Regions from separate parts of the Vibrio sp. ED004 genome, predicted to be linked through region 1. Evidence: predicted binding sites of a transcription regulator. Region 1 holds the regulator's gene; each other region holds the start of a gene.
What was found. The regulator PurR, encoded in region 1, represses purine synthesis genes. The targets are predictions, from matches to a motif close to TNANGNAAACGTTTNCNTNA.
Positions count from the first base shown of each region.

Region 1 (4,277 bases):
CCACAGACTCGTCTGATGTTTCTTCTACTGCGCCTGCTGCCGTTTTACGAGCGGCAGAAATACGCCAAAGTAGGTTTTTAACTCGAACCAATAACTCGCGAAGTTCGAAAGGTTTAGTAACGTAATCGTCCGCGCCCATTTCAAGGCCAACGATTTTGTCGATGCTATCCGTGCGTCCAGTAACTAAAATAATTCCAATGTCTGATTGACTGCGTAATTCGCGAGTTAGCATCAATCCATCTTCGCCTGGTAAGTTGATGTCCAGCATAATGAGGTCAACGTTGTTTTCATCTAACACGTTTCTCATTTGAGCGCCGCTTTCTGCTTCGCTCACTGTGTAACCTTCGTTCTGGAAATATCCAACCAGTTTACTGCGGGTTACCACATCATCTTCTACGACTAATACGTGATAGCTCATCTACACCACTTTTCTTATTTAATAGTTTCAGTAACTATTCTATTCATAACTAGTAACAATTCTAGTGTTACAGAAGATAAAAGCCAGAAAGATGAATCTTTTTTGATACAAGACAATCTTAAACCTTGCTATTTATCGCCCATCGCAATTCAATATAGGCATTACTACTAACGAGTAACTTTGCGTTTCGCAAATAACCTTGTTATTCAGCCTTGGTGTTTATATCCCAAATCACTTGACGATATTGAGTATACAAACGCCGCAAGACTAAATCAGGATCCAAGAAATGAAAGATACGAAAGCGTTCAACGAGCAAAGAGCAGAAATCTACTGGTGGCTATCAAGCTTATTCGCCAAAGAGCTCACTCAAGAAGAACTCGATCACTACCACTCTGTTGAGATTCGTTCTTTCCTAACTGGTTTAGGTGAAAATGAAACACTAAAGCCAGCGATTGATAGCTTAGTTGACGCACTAAACCGTCTTCAAATACGTGAAGATGCTCAACTGGAACTGTCTGCTGACTTTTGTGACCTTTTCTTAAAGACAGATAAACATGGTGCCCTTCCATACGCTTCTATGTACATCGGTGAGACTGGCCTATTAAACGATAAGCCTGCAAAAGAGATGGAAGAGATCATGGCTAAACACAATTTAGTGGTTAACCAAGACCTGAAAGAGCCAGCAGACCACATTGCTATCGAACTCGACTTCCTTGGTAACTTGATCATTCGTTCTAACGAAACAGATCTTGAAGAAGAGCTAGAGAAGTCTTTTGCTGTTCAACAGCATTTTATCGAGCAACAACTCCTAACTTGGGTACCAAAATTCAACGTTAAATGTCATGACGTTGATGAATTCGGTTTCTACGCTTCAGTCTCATCTCTGCTACTCGCATTCTGTCAGTTGGACACTCAATATTTAGCTGGTGAATAGCTTATTGGGCGACTAAGTAAATAAATTCAGTAGAATGTGACAATTCACCCGGATTTCTGGGTGAATTTTATTGCGAGTAATTTCTAGTCAGTCTAAAATTGTGACCGCAAACGATAAAATATGAAACATTCACGAAATGCTATGCTTATTAAAGTTCAGAGCATTTCGGTGTTAAGACAAGCCGCTCATAGCGGTTTTTTGTTTTTTAGCACTTTAGTACCCAAAGAGCCCTACAAATTTAAGCTCTTAGTTAGGTAGCTTAACGGCTACTTCATTCCGTACTTTGGGAAAGTAGCTTCTAATAGGATAAAACCATGGCCACTATAAAAGATGTCGCTCGCTTAGCCGGCGTATCAACAACAACCGTTTCTCACGTAATCAACAAAACACGTTTTGTTGCAGAAGCGACTCAAGAAAAAGTAAACAAAGCCGTAGATGAACTGAACTATGCACCAAGCGCGGTTGCTCGTAGTTTGAAGTGCAATACAACACGCACTATCGGCATGCTTGTTACTCAATCAACCAACCTATTCTTCTCTGAAGTTATCGATGGTGTTGAGAGTTACTGCTACCGTCAAGGTTACACTTTGATTCTGTGTAACACGGGTGGTATCTATGAGAAGCAACGTGACTACATTCGAATGCTTGCAGAGAAACGTGTAGATGGCATCTTAGTTATGTGTTCAGACCTAACTGAAGAACTAAGAGAGATGTTAGATCGTCACGCTGACATCCCTAAAGTGATTATGGACTGGGGCCCAGAGAGTTCTCAAGCTGACAAGATCATCGATAACTCTGAAGAAGGTGGCTACCTAGCAACCAAATACCTTATTGAGCGCGGTCACTCTAAGATTGCTTGTTTAAGTGGCCACTTAGACAAAGCGGCCTGTGTAGAACGTATCGCAGGTTACAAACGCGCACTCAACGAAGCTAAGATTACTGCTGATGACAACATGATCATTGAAGGTAACTTCGAGTGTGATACTGCTGTTCTTGCTGCAGAGCAAATCGTAGAAATGAAAGATCGCCCAACAGCGGTATTCTGTTTCAACGATACAATGGCGCTGGGCTTAATGAGCCGACTGCAAGAAAAAGGCATCCGTATCCCTGAAGATATCTCAGTGATCGGTTACGACAACATCGAACTGGCTGAGTACTTCTCTCCACCGTTAACAACGGTTCACCAACCTAAACGTCGTGTTGGTAAAAATGCATTCGAGATTTTATTAGAACGTATAAAAGACAAAGATCACGAGAAACGAGTCTTCGAAATGCACCCTGAGATTGTTGAACGAAGTACAGTTAAAACGTTAAATTAATTGATAAAACGAGTTTTATTTCATTAAGCGCACCTTTGGGTGCGCTTTTTTTATCAACAACTATAATGAACCTATATGCACAACAGAAAGATCATTAATTGAAGCAATATCACATTTTGAAATAACAAGTGTGAGCCTCATTCAACAAAAACTTTATTCTATTCAATCAGTCACGCACAGGGCAAACCACTTGAAAAAGTGGGACGCAAAGCTTCCGGCCTAAACCACTCGTTGGTATGGTAGCGGGGTTACCGATGGCAAAATGCAGTAACTACTGACAATTTAGTAATTTACAGCCTATTGACAATTTAATTGCAACATTTTGCTAATCTCTCGGACCTGCTTATTTGGTGGCGTAGTTCAAATACACCGAGATAAATAACATGGATAAACCGATACTAAAGGACTCAATGAAGTTATTTGAGCCCCTAGGAAAAATTAAGTCACGCTCAATGTTTGGTGGATTCGGTCTTTTTGCTGATGACACTATGTTTGCTCTGGTTGTTAATGACCAGTTGCATATACGGGCAGACAAATGCACAACGAAGCAATTCGAACAACAAGGGTTTCAACCGTACGTCTACAAAAAACGTGGTTTCCCTGTCGTTACTAAATATTTCGCTTTACCTGAAGGCCTGTGGCAAGACCAAGAGAAGATCTTGGAACTCGCAACGACGTCTCTGGGTTTCGCTAAAGAAGAAAAAGCTGAACAGTCTTCTGCTAAGCCAACTCGACTCAAAGATCTGCCGAATCTTCGACTCGCTACTGAGCGTATGTTGAAAAAAGCAGGAATCGATTCCGTTGAACGTTTATATGAATCTGGCTCTGTAAACGCCTTTAACGCCATCAAGGAATCGCATGCGTCCTCTGTCAGTATTGAATTACTGTGGGCGCTAGAAGGTGCGATCAATGGAACACATTGGTCTGTTATACCGCAGCAGCGTCGTGAAGAGCTTATCAATCGCGTCAATTAACTTTGTCAGTTCAAACTATCTATATAACTAAGCCGCATTTCTGCGGCTTTTTTTATATCTGCTGAAAGTTAATCTATGCTTTGCCTGTCTATCTATACTAATGGTATGCATTGAAAATTAGAGGAAGTATCAATGAGTAAGAAAATGATATTGGGTATTGTGTTAGTCGTAACCATCATCTTGTTAGGCGTCAATTTTGGCCAGTACCTAACGCTTGAAAACGCCAAGGCCCAACAAGCCGTTTTGAATGACTACATTGACAGCAACTTTATTGCCGCCGCTGCTATCTATTTTATCGCGTACGTAATGATCACTGCTTTCTCAATTCCTGGCGCTGCAGTCGTCACGCTCTTAGGGGCAGCACTGTTTGGCTTCTGGAACAGTTTACTGCTGGTATCTTTCGCAAGCGCTATTGGTGCGACCCTCGCCTTCCTGAGTAGCCGTTACCTGTTACGTGATTGGATCCAAACCAAATTTGGTGACAAATTAGCGACAATTAACAAGGGCGTAGAAAAAGACGGGGCATTTTACTTATTCTCGCTTCGCCTGATTCCTGTATTCCCATTTTTCCTTATCAATCTACTGATGGGGTTAACCCCAATGTCAGTTTCTCGTTACTACATTACGAGCCA
Region 1 covers NZ_CP066149.1:416,036-420,312, forward strand. The annotation lists gene torR (two-component system response regulator TorR) at 1-418, opposite strand, end outside; gene torD (molecular chaperone TorD) at 705-1,352, shown strand; gene purR (HTH-type transcriptional repressor PurR) at 1,667-2,671, shown strand; cyclic di-GMP riboswitch class I at 2,842-2,927, shown strand; gene ITG10_RS01755 (TfoX/Sxy family DNA transformation protein) at 3,055-3,645, shown strand; gene ITG10_RS01760 (TVP38/TMEM64 family protein) at 3,778-4,277, shown strand, end outside.

Region 2 (4,277 bases), on a different replicon from region 1:
CTTCTTATGAAAAAAGCCTTAATAGCAGCAGGTATCATCACAATGTTAGCTGGTTGTTCGGACAACGAGGTTGGCGACGTCTCTCTGGGTTTCTTCACAATGAAGGACATCAAAATGTCTTCTCTTGATGACGATAAGATTGCAGGTGTGACTTGTCATATCGCATCCATCGAAGCGAACCTTAGCCTTTCTGATCCAAGCGATAGCTCTATCTCTTGTCGTCAAACTGGTGAAATCACACCAGAAATGATTGCTACGATCGATAAAAGCAAGTCAGGTGAAGTGGTATTCAAGAAATCGAAAAGTATCTTCTTCAAGACAATGAAGGTTCGCCGTATCTATGATGCAGAGAATCAATCACTGCTTTACTTGTCTTACACCACTAAAGAAACAGAAGGCAGCTTCAAACACAGCCTTTCAACTGTTCCACTATGGGGTACAGAGGCTTACGTTGATCCAGCGACGTTAGTTCAGCCAACCGAGTAGTTTCAAACGGATAGTTAGTCGAATCACCTGTACAGACATTGTGCAGGTGATTCAAAATGTAATAAAAATGAAAGAAACAGAAACAAAATGTGATATCATGCGGCAAAATTTTTTCACTGTATTTTTCATATGAAGTTTCCTGGACAGCGTAAATCTAAGCACTACTTTCCAACTCACGCACGTGATCCGTTGGTCAACCAAATTCAACAAACACCTAAGCTTCACCGCGCGACTATTGTCGGTGTGGGTCAAACTATTGTTGATATCGAAGCCCGTGTTGACAGCGCGTTCCTAGAAAAATACGAGCTGAGTAAAGGTCACTCGCTTGTATTGGAAGAAAGTAAAGCAGATGCGTTGTATGAAGAGCTAGTTGAGCGCGGTTTGATCACGCATCAATACCCTGGCGACACTATCGGTAACACACTGCACAACTATTCCGTACTTGCAGACAGCAAATCTGTACTGCTTGGCGTTATGTCTAAGAAAATTGAAGTTGGCTCGTTCGGTTACCGTTACCTTTGCCGCACTTCTTCTCGTATGAACTTAAACCACCTACAAACTGTTGATGGTCCAATTGGTCGTTGTTACACGCTGATCACCGAAGATGGCGAGCGTACGTTTGCGATCAACGAAGGACACATGAACCAACTTCTTCCAGAAAGCATTCCTGAAAAGATTTTCGAGAAAGCATCTGCGTTAGTTGTGTCTTCATACCTAATGCGTGGCAAGCCTGAAGATCCAATGCCCAAAGCAGTACAAAAAGCGATTGAATACGCGAAAGCGCACAATGTGCCTGTTGTACTGACGCTTGGTACTAAGTATGTGATCGAAGGTAACGCTGAATGGTGGCAAGAATACCTGAAAGAAAACGTAACCATCGTTGCGATGAACGAAGACGAAGGTGAAGCACTAACGGGTGAGAAAGATCCATTACTAGCAGCGAACAAAGCGCTTGAGTGGGTTGACCTAGTACTATGTACTGCAGGTCCAATTGGCCTTTACATGGCAGGTTACACAGACGAGTTAGCAAAGCGTGAAACAACGCTGCCACTATTGCCGGGTAACATCCCAGAATTCAACAAGTATGAGTTCAGCCGTGCAATGCGCAAGCAAGACTGTCAAAACCCAGTGAAAGTGTACTCTCACATTGGTCCTTACCTAGGTGGTCCACTTGAGATTAAAAACACCAACGGTGCTGGCGATGGCGCGCTATCTGCGCTATTACACGACATGGCAGCGAACAGCTACCACCACGTGAACGTACCGAACTCAGAGAAGCACGAACACGCTTGTCTAACGTACTCGTCACTGTCTCAAATTTGTAAGTACGCAAACCGCGTAAGCTACGAAGTACTGACTCAGCACTCTCCTCGCCTTTCTCGTGCATTGCCAGAACGCGAAGATAGCTTAGAAGAAACATACTGGGATCGTTAATCTTTTAGACGACGTCTAAGTCGAATTACGAATCCTTGAAGGGCTGCTATATGCAGCCCTTTTTGTATCAAACAACAATGTAATCATAATCGAAGGTAATCGAATCAAATATTTTGCCCGTTTAAGATTTGATCTCGCGCAATGACTCTTTAGATCTGTTATCTTCCAGCACATAATTCGTGTGGTTTGCCTTTACTTGGCAAATTTATGCAGTAGCATCGCCACGCAAACGTTTACGTACCACCTTTCGGTTCTGATATAAGGATCAAATATGCTGTCTGATATTGATATTTGCCGCTCTACTTCCCTTAAAAACATCAGTGAGGTTGCCAAACAAGCTGGCCTGCAACACGACGAACACCAGCCATTAGGCGAATTCAAATCTAAAGTGTCTCTGACGTCACTTGAACGCCTCGCTAACCAGCAAGATGGTAAATTGGTCGTAGTCACGGCGATTACACCCACACCACTCGGTGAAGGCAAAACAGTGACCACCATTGGGCTCGCACAAGGTCTTGCTAAAATTAACCAATCAGCGATGGCGTGTATTCGTCAGCCTTCAATGGGCCCTGTGTTTGGCGTTAAAGGTGGCGCAGCTGGCGGTGGCTACTCTCAAGTCGCTCCTATGGATCAATTGAACCTGCACCTGACTGGTGATATTCATGCAGTAACAGCCGCTCACAACCTTGCGTCTGCAGCGATTGATGCACGTTTGTATCATGAACAACGCGAAGGTTTAGAGGCGTTTGAAGCGCGTTCTGGCTTAAAAGCTTTGGATATTGACCCAAGCAGAATCGTTTGGCGACGTGTACTCGACCACAATGACCGCGCACTACGCATGATCACTGTAGGCAAGAATGAAGCAAACAAAACAATTAATGGTTTTGAGCGCGACGACGGATTTGATATCTCAGCCGCTTCAGAGCTCATGGCAATTCTTGCACTGGCTGACGACTTGCAAGACTTACGCAAACGCATTGGCCGTGTTGTACTCGCCTATAATCATCAAGGCTTGCCACTAACCGCGGATGACTTCGGCGTTGCCGGAGCGATGACCGTCACAATGAAAGACTCTATTGAGCCAACGTTAATGCAAACCCTTGAGGGTGTTCCGACACTTATTCACGCAGGGCCATTTGCGAACATTGCACACGGTAACTCTTCAATTATTGCCGACAAGATTGCCATAAAACTGAGTGATTTTGTGGTGACCGAAGGTGGTTTCGGCTCAGACATGGGTTTCGAGAAAGCGTGTAACATCAAGGTTAAGGCATCCAACAAGAAGCCTGACTGTGCCGTTGTTGTTGCGACGCTACGTGGATTAAAAGCGAACTCAGGTTTGTACGATTTAAGACCGGGTACCCCGCTGCCAGATTCTATCTTTAGTGATGACCAAGATGCACTTATTGCCGGTTTCGAGAACCTCAAATGGCACATCAACAACGTTAAGCAATACCAAGTACCAACCGTCGTTGCTATCAACCGATTCCCACAAGATTCTGACCAAGAACTTGACGCATTAAAACAGATGATCACCGATTTCGATTCAAGCGTGAGCGTTGAAGTCAGTGAAGCGTTTGGTCAAGGTGGCGAAGGCGCGATTAACTTAGCGAATGCAGTAGTAAAAGCTTGCCAAGTTGAAAGTGAATTTAAGCCGTTGTATCAGTCAGAGCAAAGCTTAGAAGAGAAGTTGATGGCGGTCGCTGAAGTCGGTTATGGCGCAGCAAGCATCTCGCTATCACCTCTAGCAAAAAAACAACTCGCTGAATTCAAGCTACATGGTTACTCCAATCTATCCGTGTGTTTAGCAAAAACGCCTTTATCTATCTCAACTGAAGCACATATAAAAGGTGCTCCAACACAGTTTGACGTTCCGGTTAGAGAACTAAAACTTTGTGCAGGTGCAGGTTTTATTTACGCTTTATGCGGCAATGTCATGACCATGCCAGGCTTACCTGATAAACCTGCGTTTATGTCATTAGACATCGATGACAAAGGGAATATCATCGGGTTAAGTTAATGATTACAAGTCTTTAAGTATAATTCATCACTCGCCTACTTATGTCATAACGAAAAATACTGGCATGAGTAGGCATTATTTTGGTAGTGACTCTTAGTTATCCAGATGCTCAATAAGCAAGCTCAATTGCAAAAAGTTGCAGTAAAACCTTAATAATATGCAAATCTTGTTTTAAGTTCTGGGTAAAGATCACATTAAAAACCCTATAAAATATATAGTATTGCGCTGATTCTTTGAGGACAGTGATGAATACGAGTATAAAGAAACTAGTCAGCCAATTTCTGTGCACCATATTTGCTCTAGGATTAGTCCCTGCCCTCTACATCAACTCTGAATT
Region 2 covers NZ_CP066150.1:1,277,597-1,281,873, forward strand. The annotation lists gene ITG10_RS23165 (CreA family protein) at 7-486, shown strand; gene ITG10_RS23170 (inosine/guanosine kinase) at 616-1,920, shown strand; gene ITG10_RS23175 (formate--tetrahydrofolate ligase) at 2,192-3,940, shown strand; gene ITG10_RS23180 (diguanylate cyclase) at 4,186-4,277, shown strand, end outside.
Region 2: ITG10_RS23175 (formate--tetrahydrofolate ligase) is a predicted target of PurR. The motif match lies at 2,142-2,161, and genes of this name have one in related genera.

Region 3 (4,277 bases), 460 kb from region 1:
GATCTAGCGAACTCAGTATCTGATGAATACAACTTCTGGTTAGGTGATGCATTTGCATCGGGTGGCTCTAACGGTTACGACCACAAAGCGATGGGTATCACCGCGAAAGGTGGCTGGGAATCAGTTAAGCGTCATTTCCGTGAAATGGGCATCAACTGCCAAACGACAGATTTCACTGCGATTGGTGTCGGTGATATGGCGGGTGACGTATTTGGTAACGGTATGCTGCTATCTAAGCATATTCGTATGCAAGCGGCGTTTAACCACATGCACATCTTCATTGACCCGAATCCAGATTCAGCATCAAGCTGGGTAGAGCGTGATCGTCTGTTTAATCTGCCTCGCTCAAGCTGGGAAGATTACAATAAAGATCTGATTTCTCAAGGTGGTGGCATCTTCTCTCGTCGAGCGAAGTCTATTTCTCTAACGCCTGAAATTCAGAAAATGCTGGGTACCAAGAAAGCATCAATGGCGCCGAATGACTTGATCAAAGCGATCTTGTCTATGCAGGTTGATCTACTTTGGAACGGCGGTATCGGTACTTATGTTAAGTCTTCAAGCGAGACTCATACTGATGTTGGTGACCGTGCCAACGACGTTCTACGTATCGATGGCCGTGACCTAAAAGCTAAGGTTGTTGGCGAAGGCGGTAACTTGGGTATGACTCAACTGGGTCGTATCGAATACGCTCTTACGGGTGGCCGAGTTAATACCGACTTCGTTGATAACGTTGGTGGTGTTGACTGTTCGGATAACGAAGTAAACATTAAGATCTTCTTGAATGGCTTGGTATCTAATGGGGATCTAACCGTTAAGCAACGCAACCAAGTGCTTGAATCAATGGAAGATGAAGTGGGCGAAATCGTACTAGACGACGCATATTGCCAAGCTGAATCGATTTCTGTTACTGAGCATCAAGGTGTTGGCTTAGTGAAAGAGCAAATCCGCTTCATTCACACAATGGAGAAAGCAGGGTACTTGGATCGTGGTTTGGAATACATCCCAGATGACGAAACGCTTCTAGAGCGTGAGAAGCAAGGCCAAGCACTAACAAGACCTGAGCTGTCGGTATTGATCGCTTACGGTAAAATGGTGCTGAAAGAAGATCTTGTGAGTGATGATATTGCGAATGATGAGTTCCATGCTCAACAGTTGATGCAATACTTCCCAACCGAGTTACGCCGTAACTATTCTCAACACATGGATAACCATCCACTGCGTGCTGAGATCATTGCGACAGCACTTGCAAACCAAATGGTTAACGAAATGGGTTGTAACTTCGTGACTCGTTTGCAAGAAGAAACGGGCGCAAACATTGTTGATATTGCGAATGCTTACGCGGCATCTCGAGAGATCTACGGCTTGGGCAAAGTGCTTAAGAGCATTCGTGAGCTGGATAATATCTCAAGTTCTGAAGCTCAATACGAGTTGCTTTACCACGTGCGCCGCACGCTGCGTCGTCTAGCGCGTTGGTTGCTAAGAAACCGTACCGGTAAACAATCAGTGAACGCATTGATTGAACTGTACCAAGGTGATGTGGTTGCTATTACTGAGAAACTGGATGAAAACCTAGTGGCTTCAGAAGTAGAAGAGCACCAAGCAATGGCTCAGGTATGGATTGATCAGGGTGTAACGGCAGAACTGGCGAATTCAGTGGCTCGTTTGTCTAGCTTGTACTCAGCACTGGATATATCCACAGTGGCTCGTGAAACGGGTAAAACAGTACAGCAAGCGTCTAAGCTTTACTTCAACCTTGGCGACCGTTTGTCTCTGCACTGGTTCTTGAAGCAAATCAATGGCCAAGCGGTAGACAACAACTGGCAAGCGTTGGCACGTGCGGCATTCAGAGAAGACCTAGATTGGCAGCAACGTCAGCTAACAGGCCAAGTTCTTAACTGTGGTTGTGGTTCAGACTTAGATGTTATTAAAGCATTGGACGACTGGATGGAAAGCAACTCAGTTTCTCTACATCGTTGGGAAAGCATCTTGAACGAATTCAAAGTGGGTTCCGTTCATGAGTTTGCTAAGTTCTCAGTGGCGTTACGTGAATTGATGCTACTGAATCTAAACTGTATGTCGAAAGACTAATGACTAGATAGAAACGAAAAACTATTAGGGTAGGCCATTAGGTCTGCCTTTTTCGTTTGGCTAAACAGTTTTCGATAAATTAACTATTCGTAGAAGTCTCACTGTATTAGTGAGCTGGTGGCAGAAGAGGTATAAGGAACATTCCCAATAGATAATCAGAGCTTGAAACGGTAACGTTTGCTTAATAATGAACCTCATTCGTTAGCAAACTCGATTATCTTACCCTTACAGTCAGTAATAGATTGAATAGTTGGGTAAATAAGTAAATAATATCGCCCCGTTTACACGGGGCTTTTTTCTATCGGAGGCACAATGCTTTACCGTCTAGCCAGAACTGGCTTTTTCCAACTTGATGCCGAAAAGGCACATGATCTTGCAATTCAAAATTTCAAACGCTTCACAGGTACACCTATTGATCTTTTGTATCGCCAACAATTACCTCACCGACCTGTAGAGTGCATGGGTCTTACTTTTAAAAACCCAGTTGGCCTTGCTGCCGGCCTAGATAAAAACGGCGAATGTATTGATGCATTTGGCGCAATGGGCTTTGGTTTCGTAGAAGTAGGGACTGTTACTCCTCGTCCGCAAGCGGGTAACGACAAACCTCGTTTGTTCCGTCTTGTTGAAGCAGAAGGCATCATCAACCGCATGGGCTTTAATAACCTAGGCGTAGATAACCTTGTTGAGAATGTTAAGAAGTCGAACTACGATGGCATCTTAGGCATCAACATCGGTAAGAACAAAGACACACCAATTGAAAAGGGCGCTGAAGATTACTTGATCTGTATGGAGAAGGTATATCAATACGCTGGTTACATTGCTGTGAACATCTCTTCACCAAATACTCCAGGACTTCGTTCTCTTCAATACGGCGAAGCACTAGACGATCTATTGTCTGAGCTGAAAACGAAACAATCTGAACTAGAAGAGAAGCATGGTAAATATGTTCCTCTTGCTCTTAAGATTGCTCCGGATCTAAGTGACGATGAAATCAGTCAAATTTGTGAATCATTGATCAAAAATAAGATCGATGGTGTGATCGCAACGAACACAACATTGGATCGTTCAATCGTTGAAGGCATGAAGCATTGGGACGAAGCGGGTGGTCTAAGCGGACGTCCAGTTCAATCTCGCAGTACTGAAGTTGTTCGTAAACTTTATCAAGAGCTTGGTGACCAACTGCCGATCATCGGGGTAGGTGGTGTTGATTCGTATGTTGCTGCAAAAGAGAAAATGATGGCAGGCGCTAAGCTTGTACAAGTTTACTCTGGTTTCATTTACAAAGGTCCAGGCCTTGTAGGCGACATCGTTAAAAATCTTTAAACGGCAAGACGCTTTTATTTCTGAAAAGCGACAATCTGGCATCGTCTTAATAAAAGAGACACTGTAACTCACTGAGTTGTAGAGAAAAGCAATAAGAAAGAGGAATTCATTTCCTCTTTTTTTTTGCCTATTGCTCAGTAAAATTACTGTAATTGAAGGTAATTTTGCGTTTTACCTAATGGAATGGTTCAACAGTGTGAGACGAAATGATGCTTAAACCTAGCGATACATGGAGTTGGTATTACGATGAGCAGCAATGTTCATTAATGCTAAACCTCGGAGAGGATATGATTTTCAAAACGAATCTGGTCCGCAATAAGCTGGTGGACTGCGCGTTTCGAGATAATGAATTCACCGTTGATGACGCATCTTCATACCAAACCTTCAAAGAACAAATTTCTGGCTTAGAGCTGTCTGAGCCTCGCCAAGCTGAACTGGCACTCTATTGTGTGGCAGCAAAGCGCTTCCATAAGCCTGTACAGCCTAAGAGTTGGTTCTTCGACTCACAAGGTGCAGGTCATGAATATCCTCAAGAAGGGGATATTGTACAAATGAATAACGAGCATAGCTTAGGGTATTTCATTGTATTAGAAGTGGGAGAGTGTGCGAGCCTATGTGCATTTGTCGACCTAGAAGAGTTCCTGTTAACGCCTTCAAAAGGACTGCGATTTGGAGACTCAATCAAGGTGATGCACGATAGAATGATAGACGCGAACGCTATCCTTCATCAGACACACATAGCGATGGTAGGTTAACCTCCAATCTAGCACATCATTTCTACCACGCATCGCAGCACACAAACGTATAAACTCTCCTCAGAATCGGCTTAATAGCCGATTTTTTTGTGCCTAAAAAACCTCATCCTG
Region 3 covers NZ_CP066149.1:3,812,858-3,817,134, reverse strand. The annotation lists gene ITG10_RS17465 (NAD-glutamate dehydrogenase) at 1-2,088, shown strand, start outside; gene pyrD (quinone-dependent dihydroorotate dehydrogenase) at 2,401-3,411, shown strand; gene ITG10_RS17455 (cell division protein ZapC) at 3,618-4,166, shown strand.
Region 3: pyrD (quinone-dependent dihydroorotate dehydrogenase) is a predicted target of PurR. The motif match lies at 2,254-2,273, and genes of this name have one in related genera.

Region 4 (4,277 bases), 430 kb from region 1:
GACTGGCGATGGTGCTGTTCAGCTTGTTGATGCAGACGCAGCACTGTGGATCTCTTCGATTTCACTGCTAGTAACGATTGTCATCAGTGTGTTCTCAAAAGGCTTCCTAAAACTACTGCCTATCTTTGGTGGTATTGTTGCGGGTTACATCACTAGCTTGGTATACGGCGCGGTAGACTTCACACCAGTAGCTCAAGCATCTTGGCTAGCACTACCTAACTTCACGGCACCTGAGTTCAACATCAACGCTATCTTCTTCATGGTGTTTGTTGCGATTGCACCAGCCGTTGAGCACGTTGGCGACATGCTTGCTATCTCTAACGTAACCGGCAAAGACTACCTTAAAAAGCCGGGCTTACACCGCACTATCACAGGTGACGGCGTGGCGACAATCGCAGCTTCTATGCTGGGCGCTCCGCCAAATACAACCTACAGTGAAGTAACAGGCGCAGTAATGCTGACGAAAGCATTCAACCCAGTAATCATGACTTGGGCTGCTGTAACAGCCATCGTTCTTGCATTGGTTGGCAAGCTAGGCGCACTACTTCAAACGATTCCGGCCCCTGTAATGGGCGGCATCATGATTCTACTGTTTGGCTCTATCGCAACCGTTGGTCTTAACACGCTAATCAAGAACAACGTTGACCTGCACAAATCACGTAACCTTGTGATTGTGGGCATTACTTTAGTCTTTGGTATTGGCGGCATGGCCTTTGGTATCGGTGACTTCAGCCTACAAGGCGTAAGCTTGTGCGGTATCGTGGCGATTCTACTTAACCTAGTACTTCCAGAAGAGCTAGGTGACAACACTGTGGTAGACAAAGCTCAAATCGATTAATCCATAGGTAAGGCTAGATTCAAAAGAATCACAAACCAACAAGATCAAAAAAGGGAGAGCATTGAATGCTCTCCCTTTTTATTAATACGGCTAATTCAGCGAGTTAAGAAACGGTTTAGAGTCACTTAAGCTGAAACCGAATTACTTAGTACCGAAGATCTTATCACCAGCATCGCCAAGACCAGGAACAATATAGCCCTTGTCGTTTAGCTTCTCATCAATTGCAGCTGTGTAAAGCTCAACGTCTGGGTGCGCTTTTTCTAGAGCAGCGATACCTTCAGGAGCAGCAACAAGCACAAGAATCTTAAAGTGCTTACAACCTTTCTCTTTCATTAGGTCGATAGTCGCGATCATAGAACCACCTGTCGCAAGCATTGGGTCTACCACTAGAGCAATACGCTCGTCGATGTTAGATGCAAGCTTGTTGAAGTATGGTACTGGCTCAAGAGTTTCTTCGTCACGGTAGATACCAACAACACTGATACGTGCACTTGGGATGTGCTCAAGAACGCCGTCCATCATGCCTAGACCAGCACGTAGGATTGGCACTACAGTTACTTTTTTACCTTTAATTTGGTCAACTTCAACTGGACCGTTCCAACCATTAATAGTTACACGCTCAGTTTCAAAGTCTGATGTCGCTTCGTATGTTAGAAGGCTACCCACTTCTGTCGCTAGCTCACGAAAACGCTTAGTGCTAATCTCACCTTCACGCATCAGGCCAATTTTATGTTTTACTAGCGGGTGTTTCACTTCAACAACTTTCATTTCCAACTCCGGCAATATTTAAACAAACCTGTAGATTATACACGAACTTTGTGGTTATTTCAGAATCTTTATTCTAATAAAAAAAACCGCGCAAACGTTTGCTCTTCGTAATCAAGCCCTGTTAGAATAGCGCCGTTTTCACATCCAACTTAAGTTCGAGGACTATCCCGTGAGTGGTAATACTTCTTCTCTAAGCTACAAAGACGCTGGTGTTGATATCGACGCAGGTAATGCACTAGTAGACCGTATTAAAGGTGCTGTTAAACGCACTCGTCGCCCTGAAGTAATGGGCGGTATTGGTGGCTTTGGCGCCCTATGTGAACTTCCAACGAAATACAAAGAGCCGGTACTTGTTTCAGGTACTGATGGTGTTGGTACTAAACTTCGCCTTGCTTTGGATCTGAAAAAACACGACACCATTGGTATCGACCTAGTGGCAATGTGTGTGAACGACCTAATCGTTCAAGGTGGTGAGCCGCTATTCTTCCTAGACTACTACGCAACAGGTAAGCTAGATGTAGATACAGCAGCAGACGTTGTTTCTGGTATCGCTGAAGGTTGTGTTCAAGCTGGTTGTGCCCTAATCGGCGGTGAAACGGCTGAAATGCCAGGCATGTACGAAGGCGACGACTACGACGTAGCTGGCTTCTGTGTTGGCGTTGTAGAAAAAGCTGACATCATCGACGGTACTAAAGTAGCTGCAGGCGACGCACTTATCGCTGTTGGCTCAAGCGGTCCACACTCAAACGGTTACTCTTTGATTCGTAAAGTTCTAGAAGTTTCTGGTGCTGATAAGAACGAAGAACTAGAAGGTCGCACTATCGGTGAACACCTACTAGAACCAACTAAGATTTACATCAAATCAGCACTTAAGATGATTGCTGAGCATGACATTCATGCTATCTCGCATATCACAGGTGGTGGTTTCTGGGAAAACATCCCACGCGTACTTCCTGAAGGTACTAAAGCAGTGATTGATGGCAAGAGCTGGGAATGGCCTGCTATCTTCAGCTGGCTACAAGAGAAAGGTAACGTGGAGACATTCGAAATGTACCGCACTTTCAACTGTGGTGTTGGCCTAGTTGTTGCTCTACCTAAAGATCAAGCAGATGCTGCTGTTGAACTACTGAAAGCTGAAGGCGAAAACGCTTGGGTTATCGGTGAGATCGCAAACGCTGAAGCTGGCGAAGAGCAAGTTGAAATCAAATAAGTGATACGCTCACTTACTTAGTTAATCAATGAGGACCTAATGGTCCTCATTTTGCTATTTGGCCCGCAGAAAACCTTAGTTTATGTAGGTAAATTGTAAACAATCCAGTTAATCAATCGTATGACCCACTCTATGAAAAACAATCACTCAAATAAAAACAGTCACTCTCAGAAAAGCATCGTTGTGTTAGTTTCAGGAAGCGGAAGCAACTTACAGGCAATTTTGGATGCCTGCAATAGCGATATGATTGATGCGTCGGTTAAAGCTGTCTTCTCAAACAAAGCAGAGGCTTTTGGATTAGAGCGAGCGAAAACCGCAGGTGTAGACGCTCACTCAGTGAATCCAAAGGACTTTGGCTCACGTGAAGAGTTTGACCATGAATTGATGGTTCAGATCGATGCTTACCAGCCAGATTTAATCGTACTCGCTGGCTACATGCGAATCCTGAGTTCAGAGTTTGTTCGTCACTATGCAGGGAAAATGGTCAACATCCACCCTTCTCTGTTACCGAAATACCCAGGCCTACACACCCACCAGCGTGCTATTGATGCGCAAGACAAAGAACACGGTACTAGCGTCCACTTTGTTACCGAGGAGCTCGATGGTGGCCCTGTGATCTTGCAAGCTAAAGTACCGGTATTTGAAGATGATGACGCTGATATGCTGGCAAGCCGAGTGCTGACTCAAGAACATTGCATTTACCCTATGGTCTGCAAGTGGTTCGCGGAAGACCGCTTATCAATGGCAAATGGGCAGGCAGTGTTAGACGGTAAAGCATTAGGTAAACACGGTTACGCAGAAGAATAATTCGTCAAACGACTCTCACGCGACAAATTGCTTAAAAACAAAAAGGCCGCTTACTGACTGATTAGTACAGTAAGCGGCCTTTCGCTTGTTCGGGTTAAAGCAATATGATTTATAGCATTAACTTAATGGCTCAGTAGGTGCTTGGCTCGCGACCTTTTTCGGCGCATAAGCAACATCTTCCAACGCCTGATGGTTGTTACCAATCAGCTCACCAAAATGAAACAGTGCGTATTCGCCCGGCTTCATTCTAAACCACTCTTCATTATCCGTAAGAGGTTGAGTTGCTACCACCGTAACCACATCATTTGGCGTGGTCTCTTCTTGGAAATTAATCTCAACGTCTTCATCAATTAAGCTCGCTTTGCCAAAAGGCGCGCGTCTAGTTATCCAGTACAAATGGTTAGTACAGTAAGTCATCACGTACTCACCATCACTCAACAACATGTTGAAAACGCCTTTCTCGCGTAGCTTGTCACAACACTCAGCCACGAAACGAAACATACCTTCCATGTCTTGAGGTGGTTCAGGAAAACGCTCTTCAAGTTGTTTAAGTAGCCAACAAAAAGAGAGCTCACTGTCCGTTTCGCCGACAGGTCTAAAACGCCCACTCACCAGATCATCATAATCTGACAATTGACCATTGTGAGCAAAGGT
Region 4 covers NZ_CP066149.1:850,857-855,133, forward strand. The annotation lists gene ITG10_RS03610 (uracil-xanthine permease family protein) at 1-838, shown strand, start outside; gene upp (uracil phosphoribosyltransferase) at 980-1,606, opposite strand; gene purM (phosphoribosylformylglycinamidine cyclo-ligase) at 1,776-2,816, shown strand; gene purN (phosphoribosylglycinamide formyltransferase) at 2,949-3,623, shown strand; gene ITG10_RS03630 (class II glutamine amidotransferase) at 3,741-4,277, opposite strand, start outside.
Region 4: purM (phosphoribosylformylglycinamidine cyclo-ligase) is a predicted target of PurR. The motif match lies at 1,693-1,712, and genes of this name have one in related genera.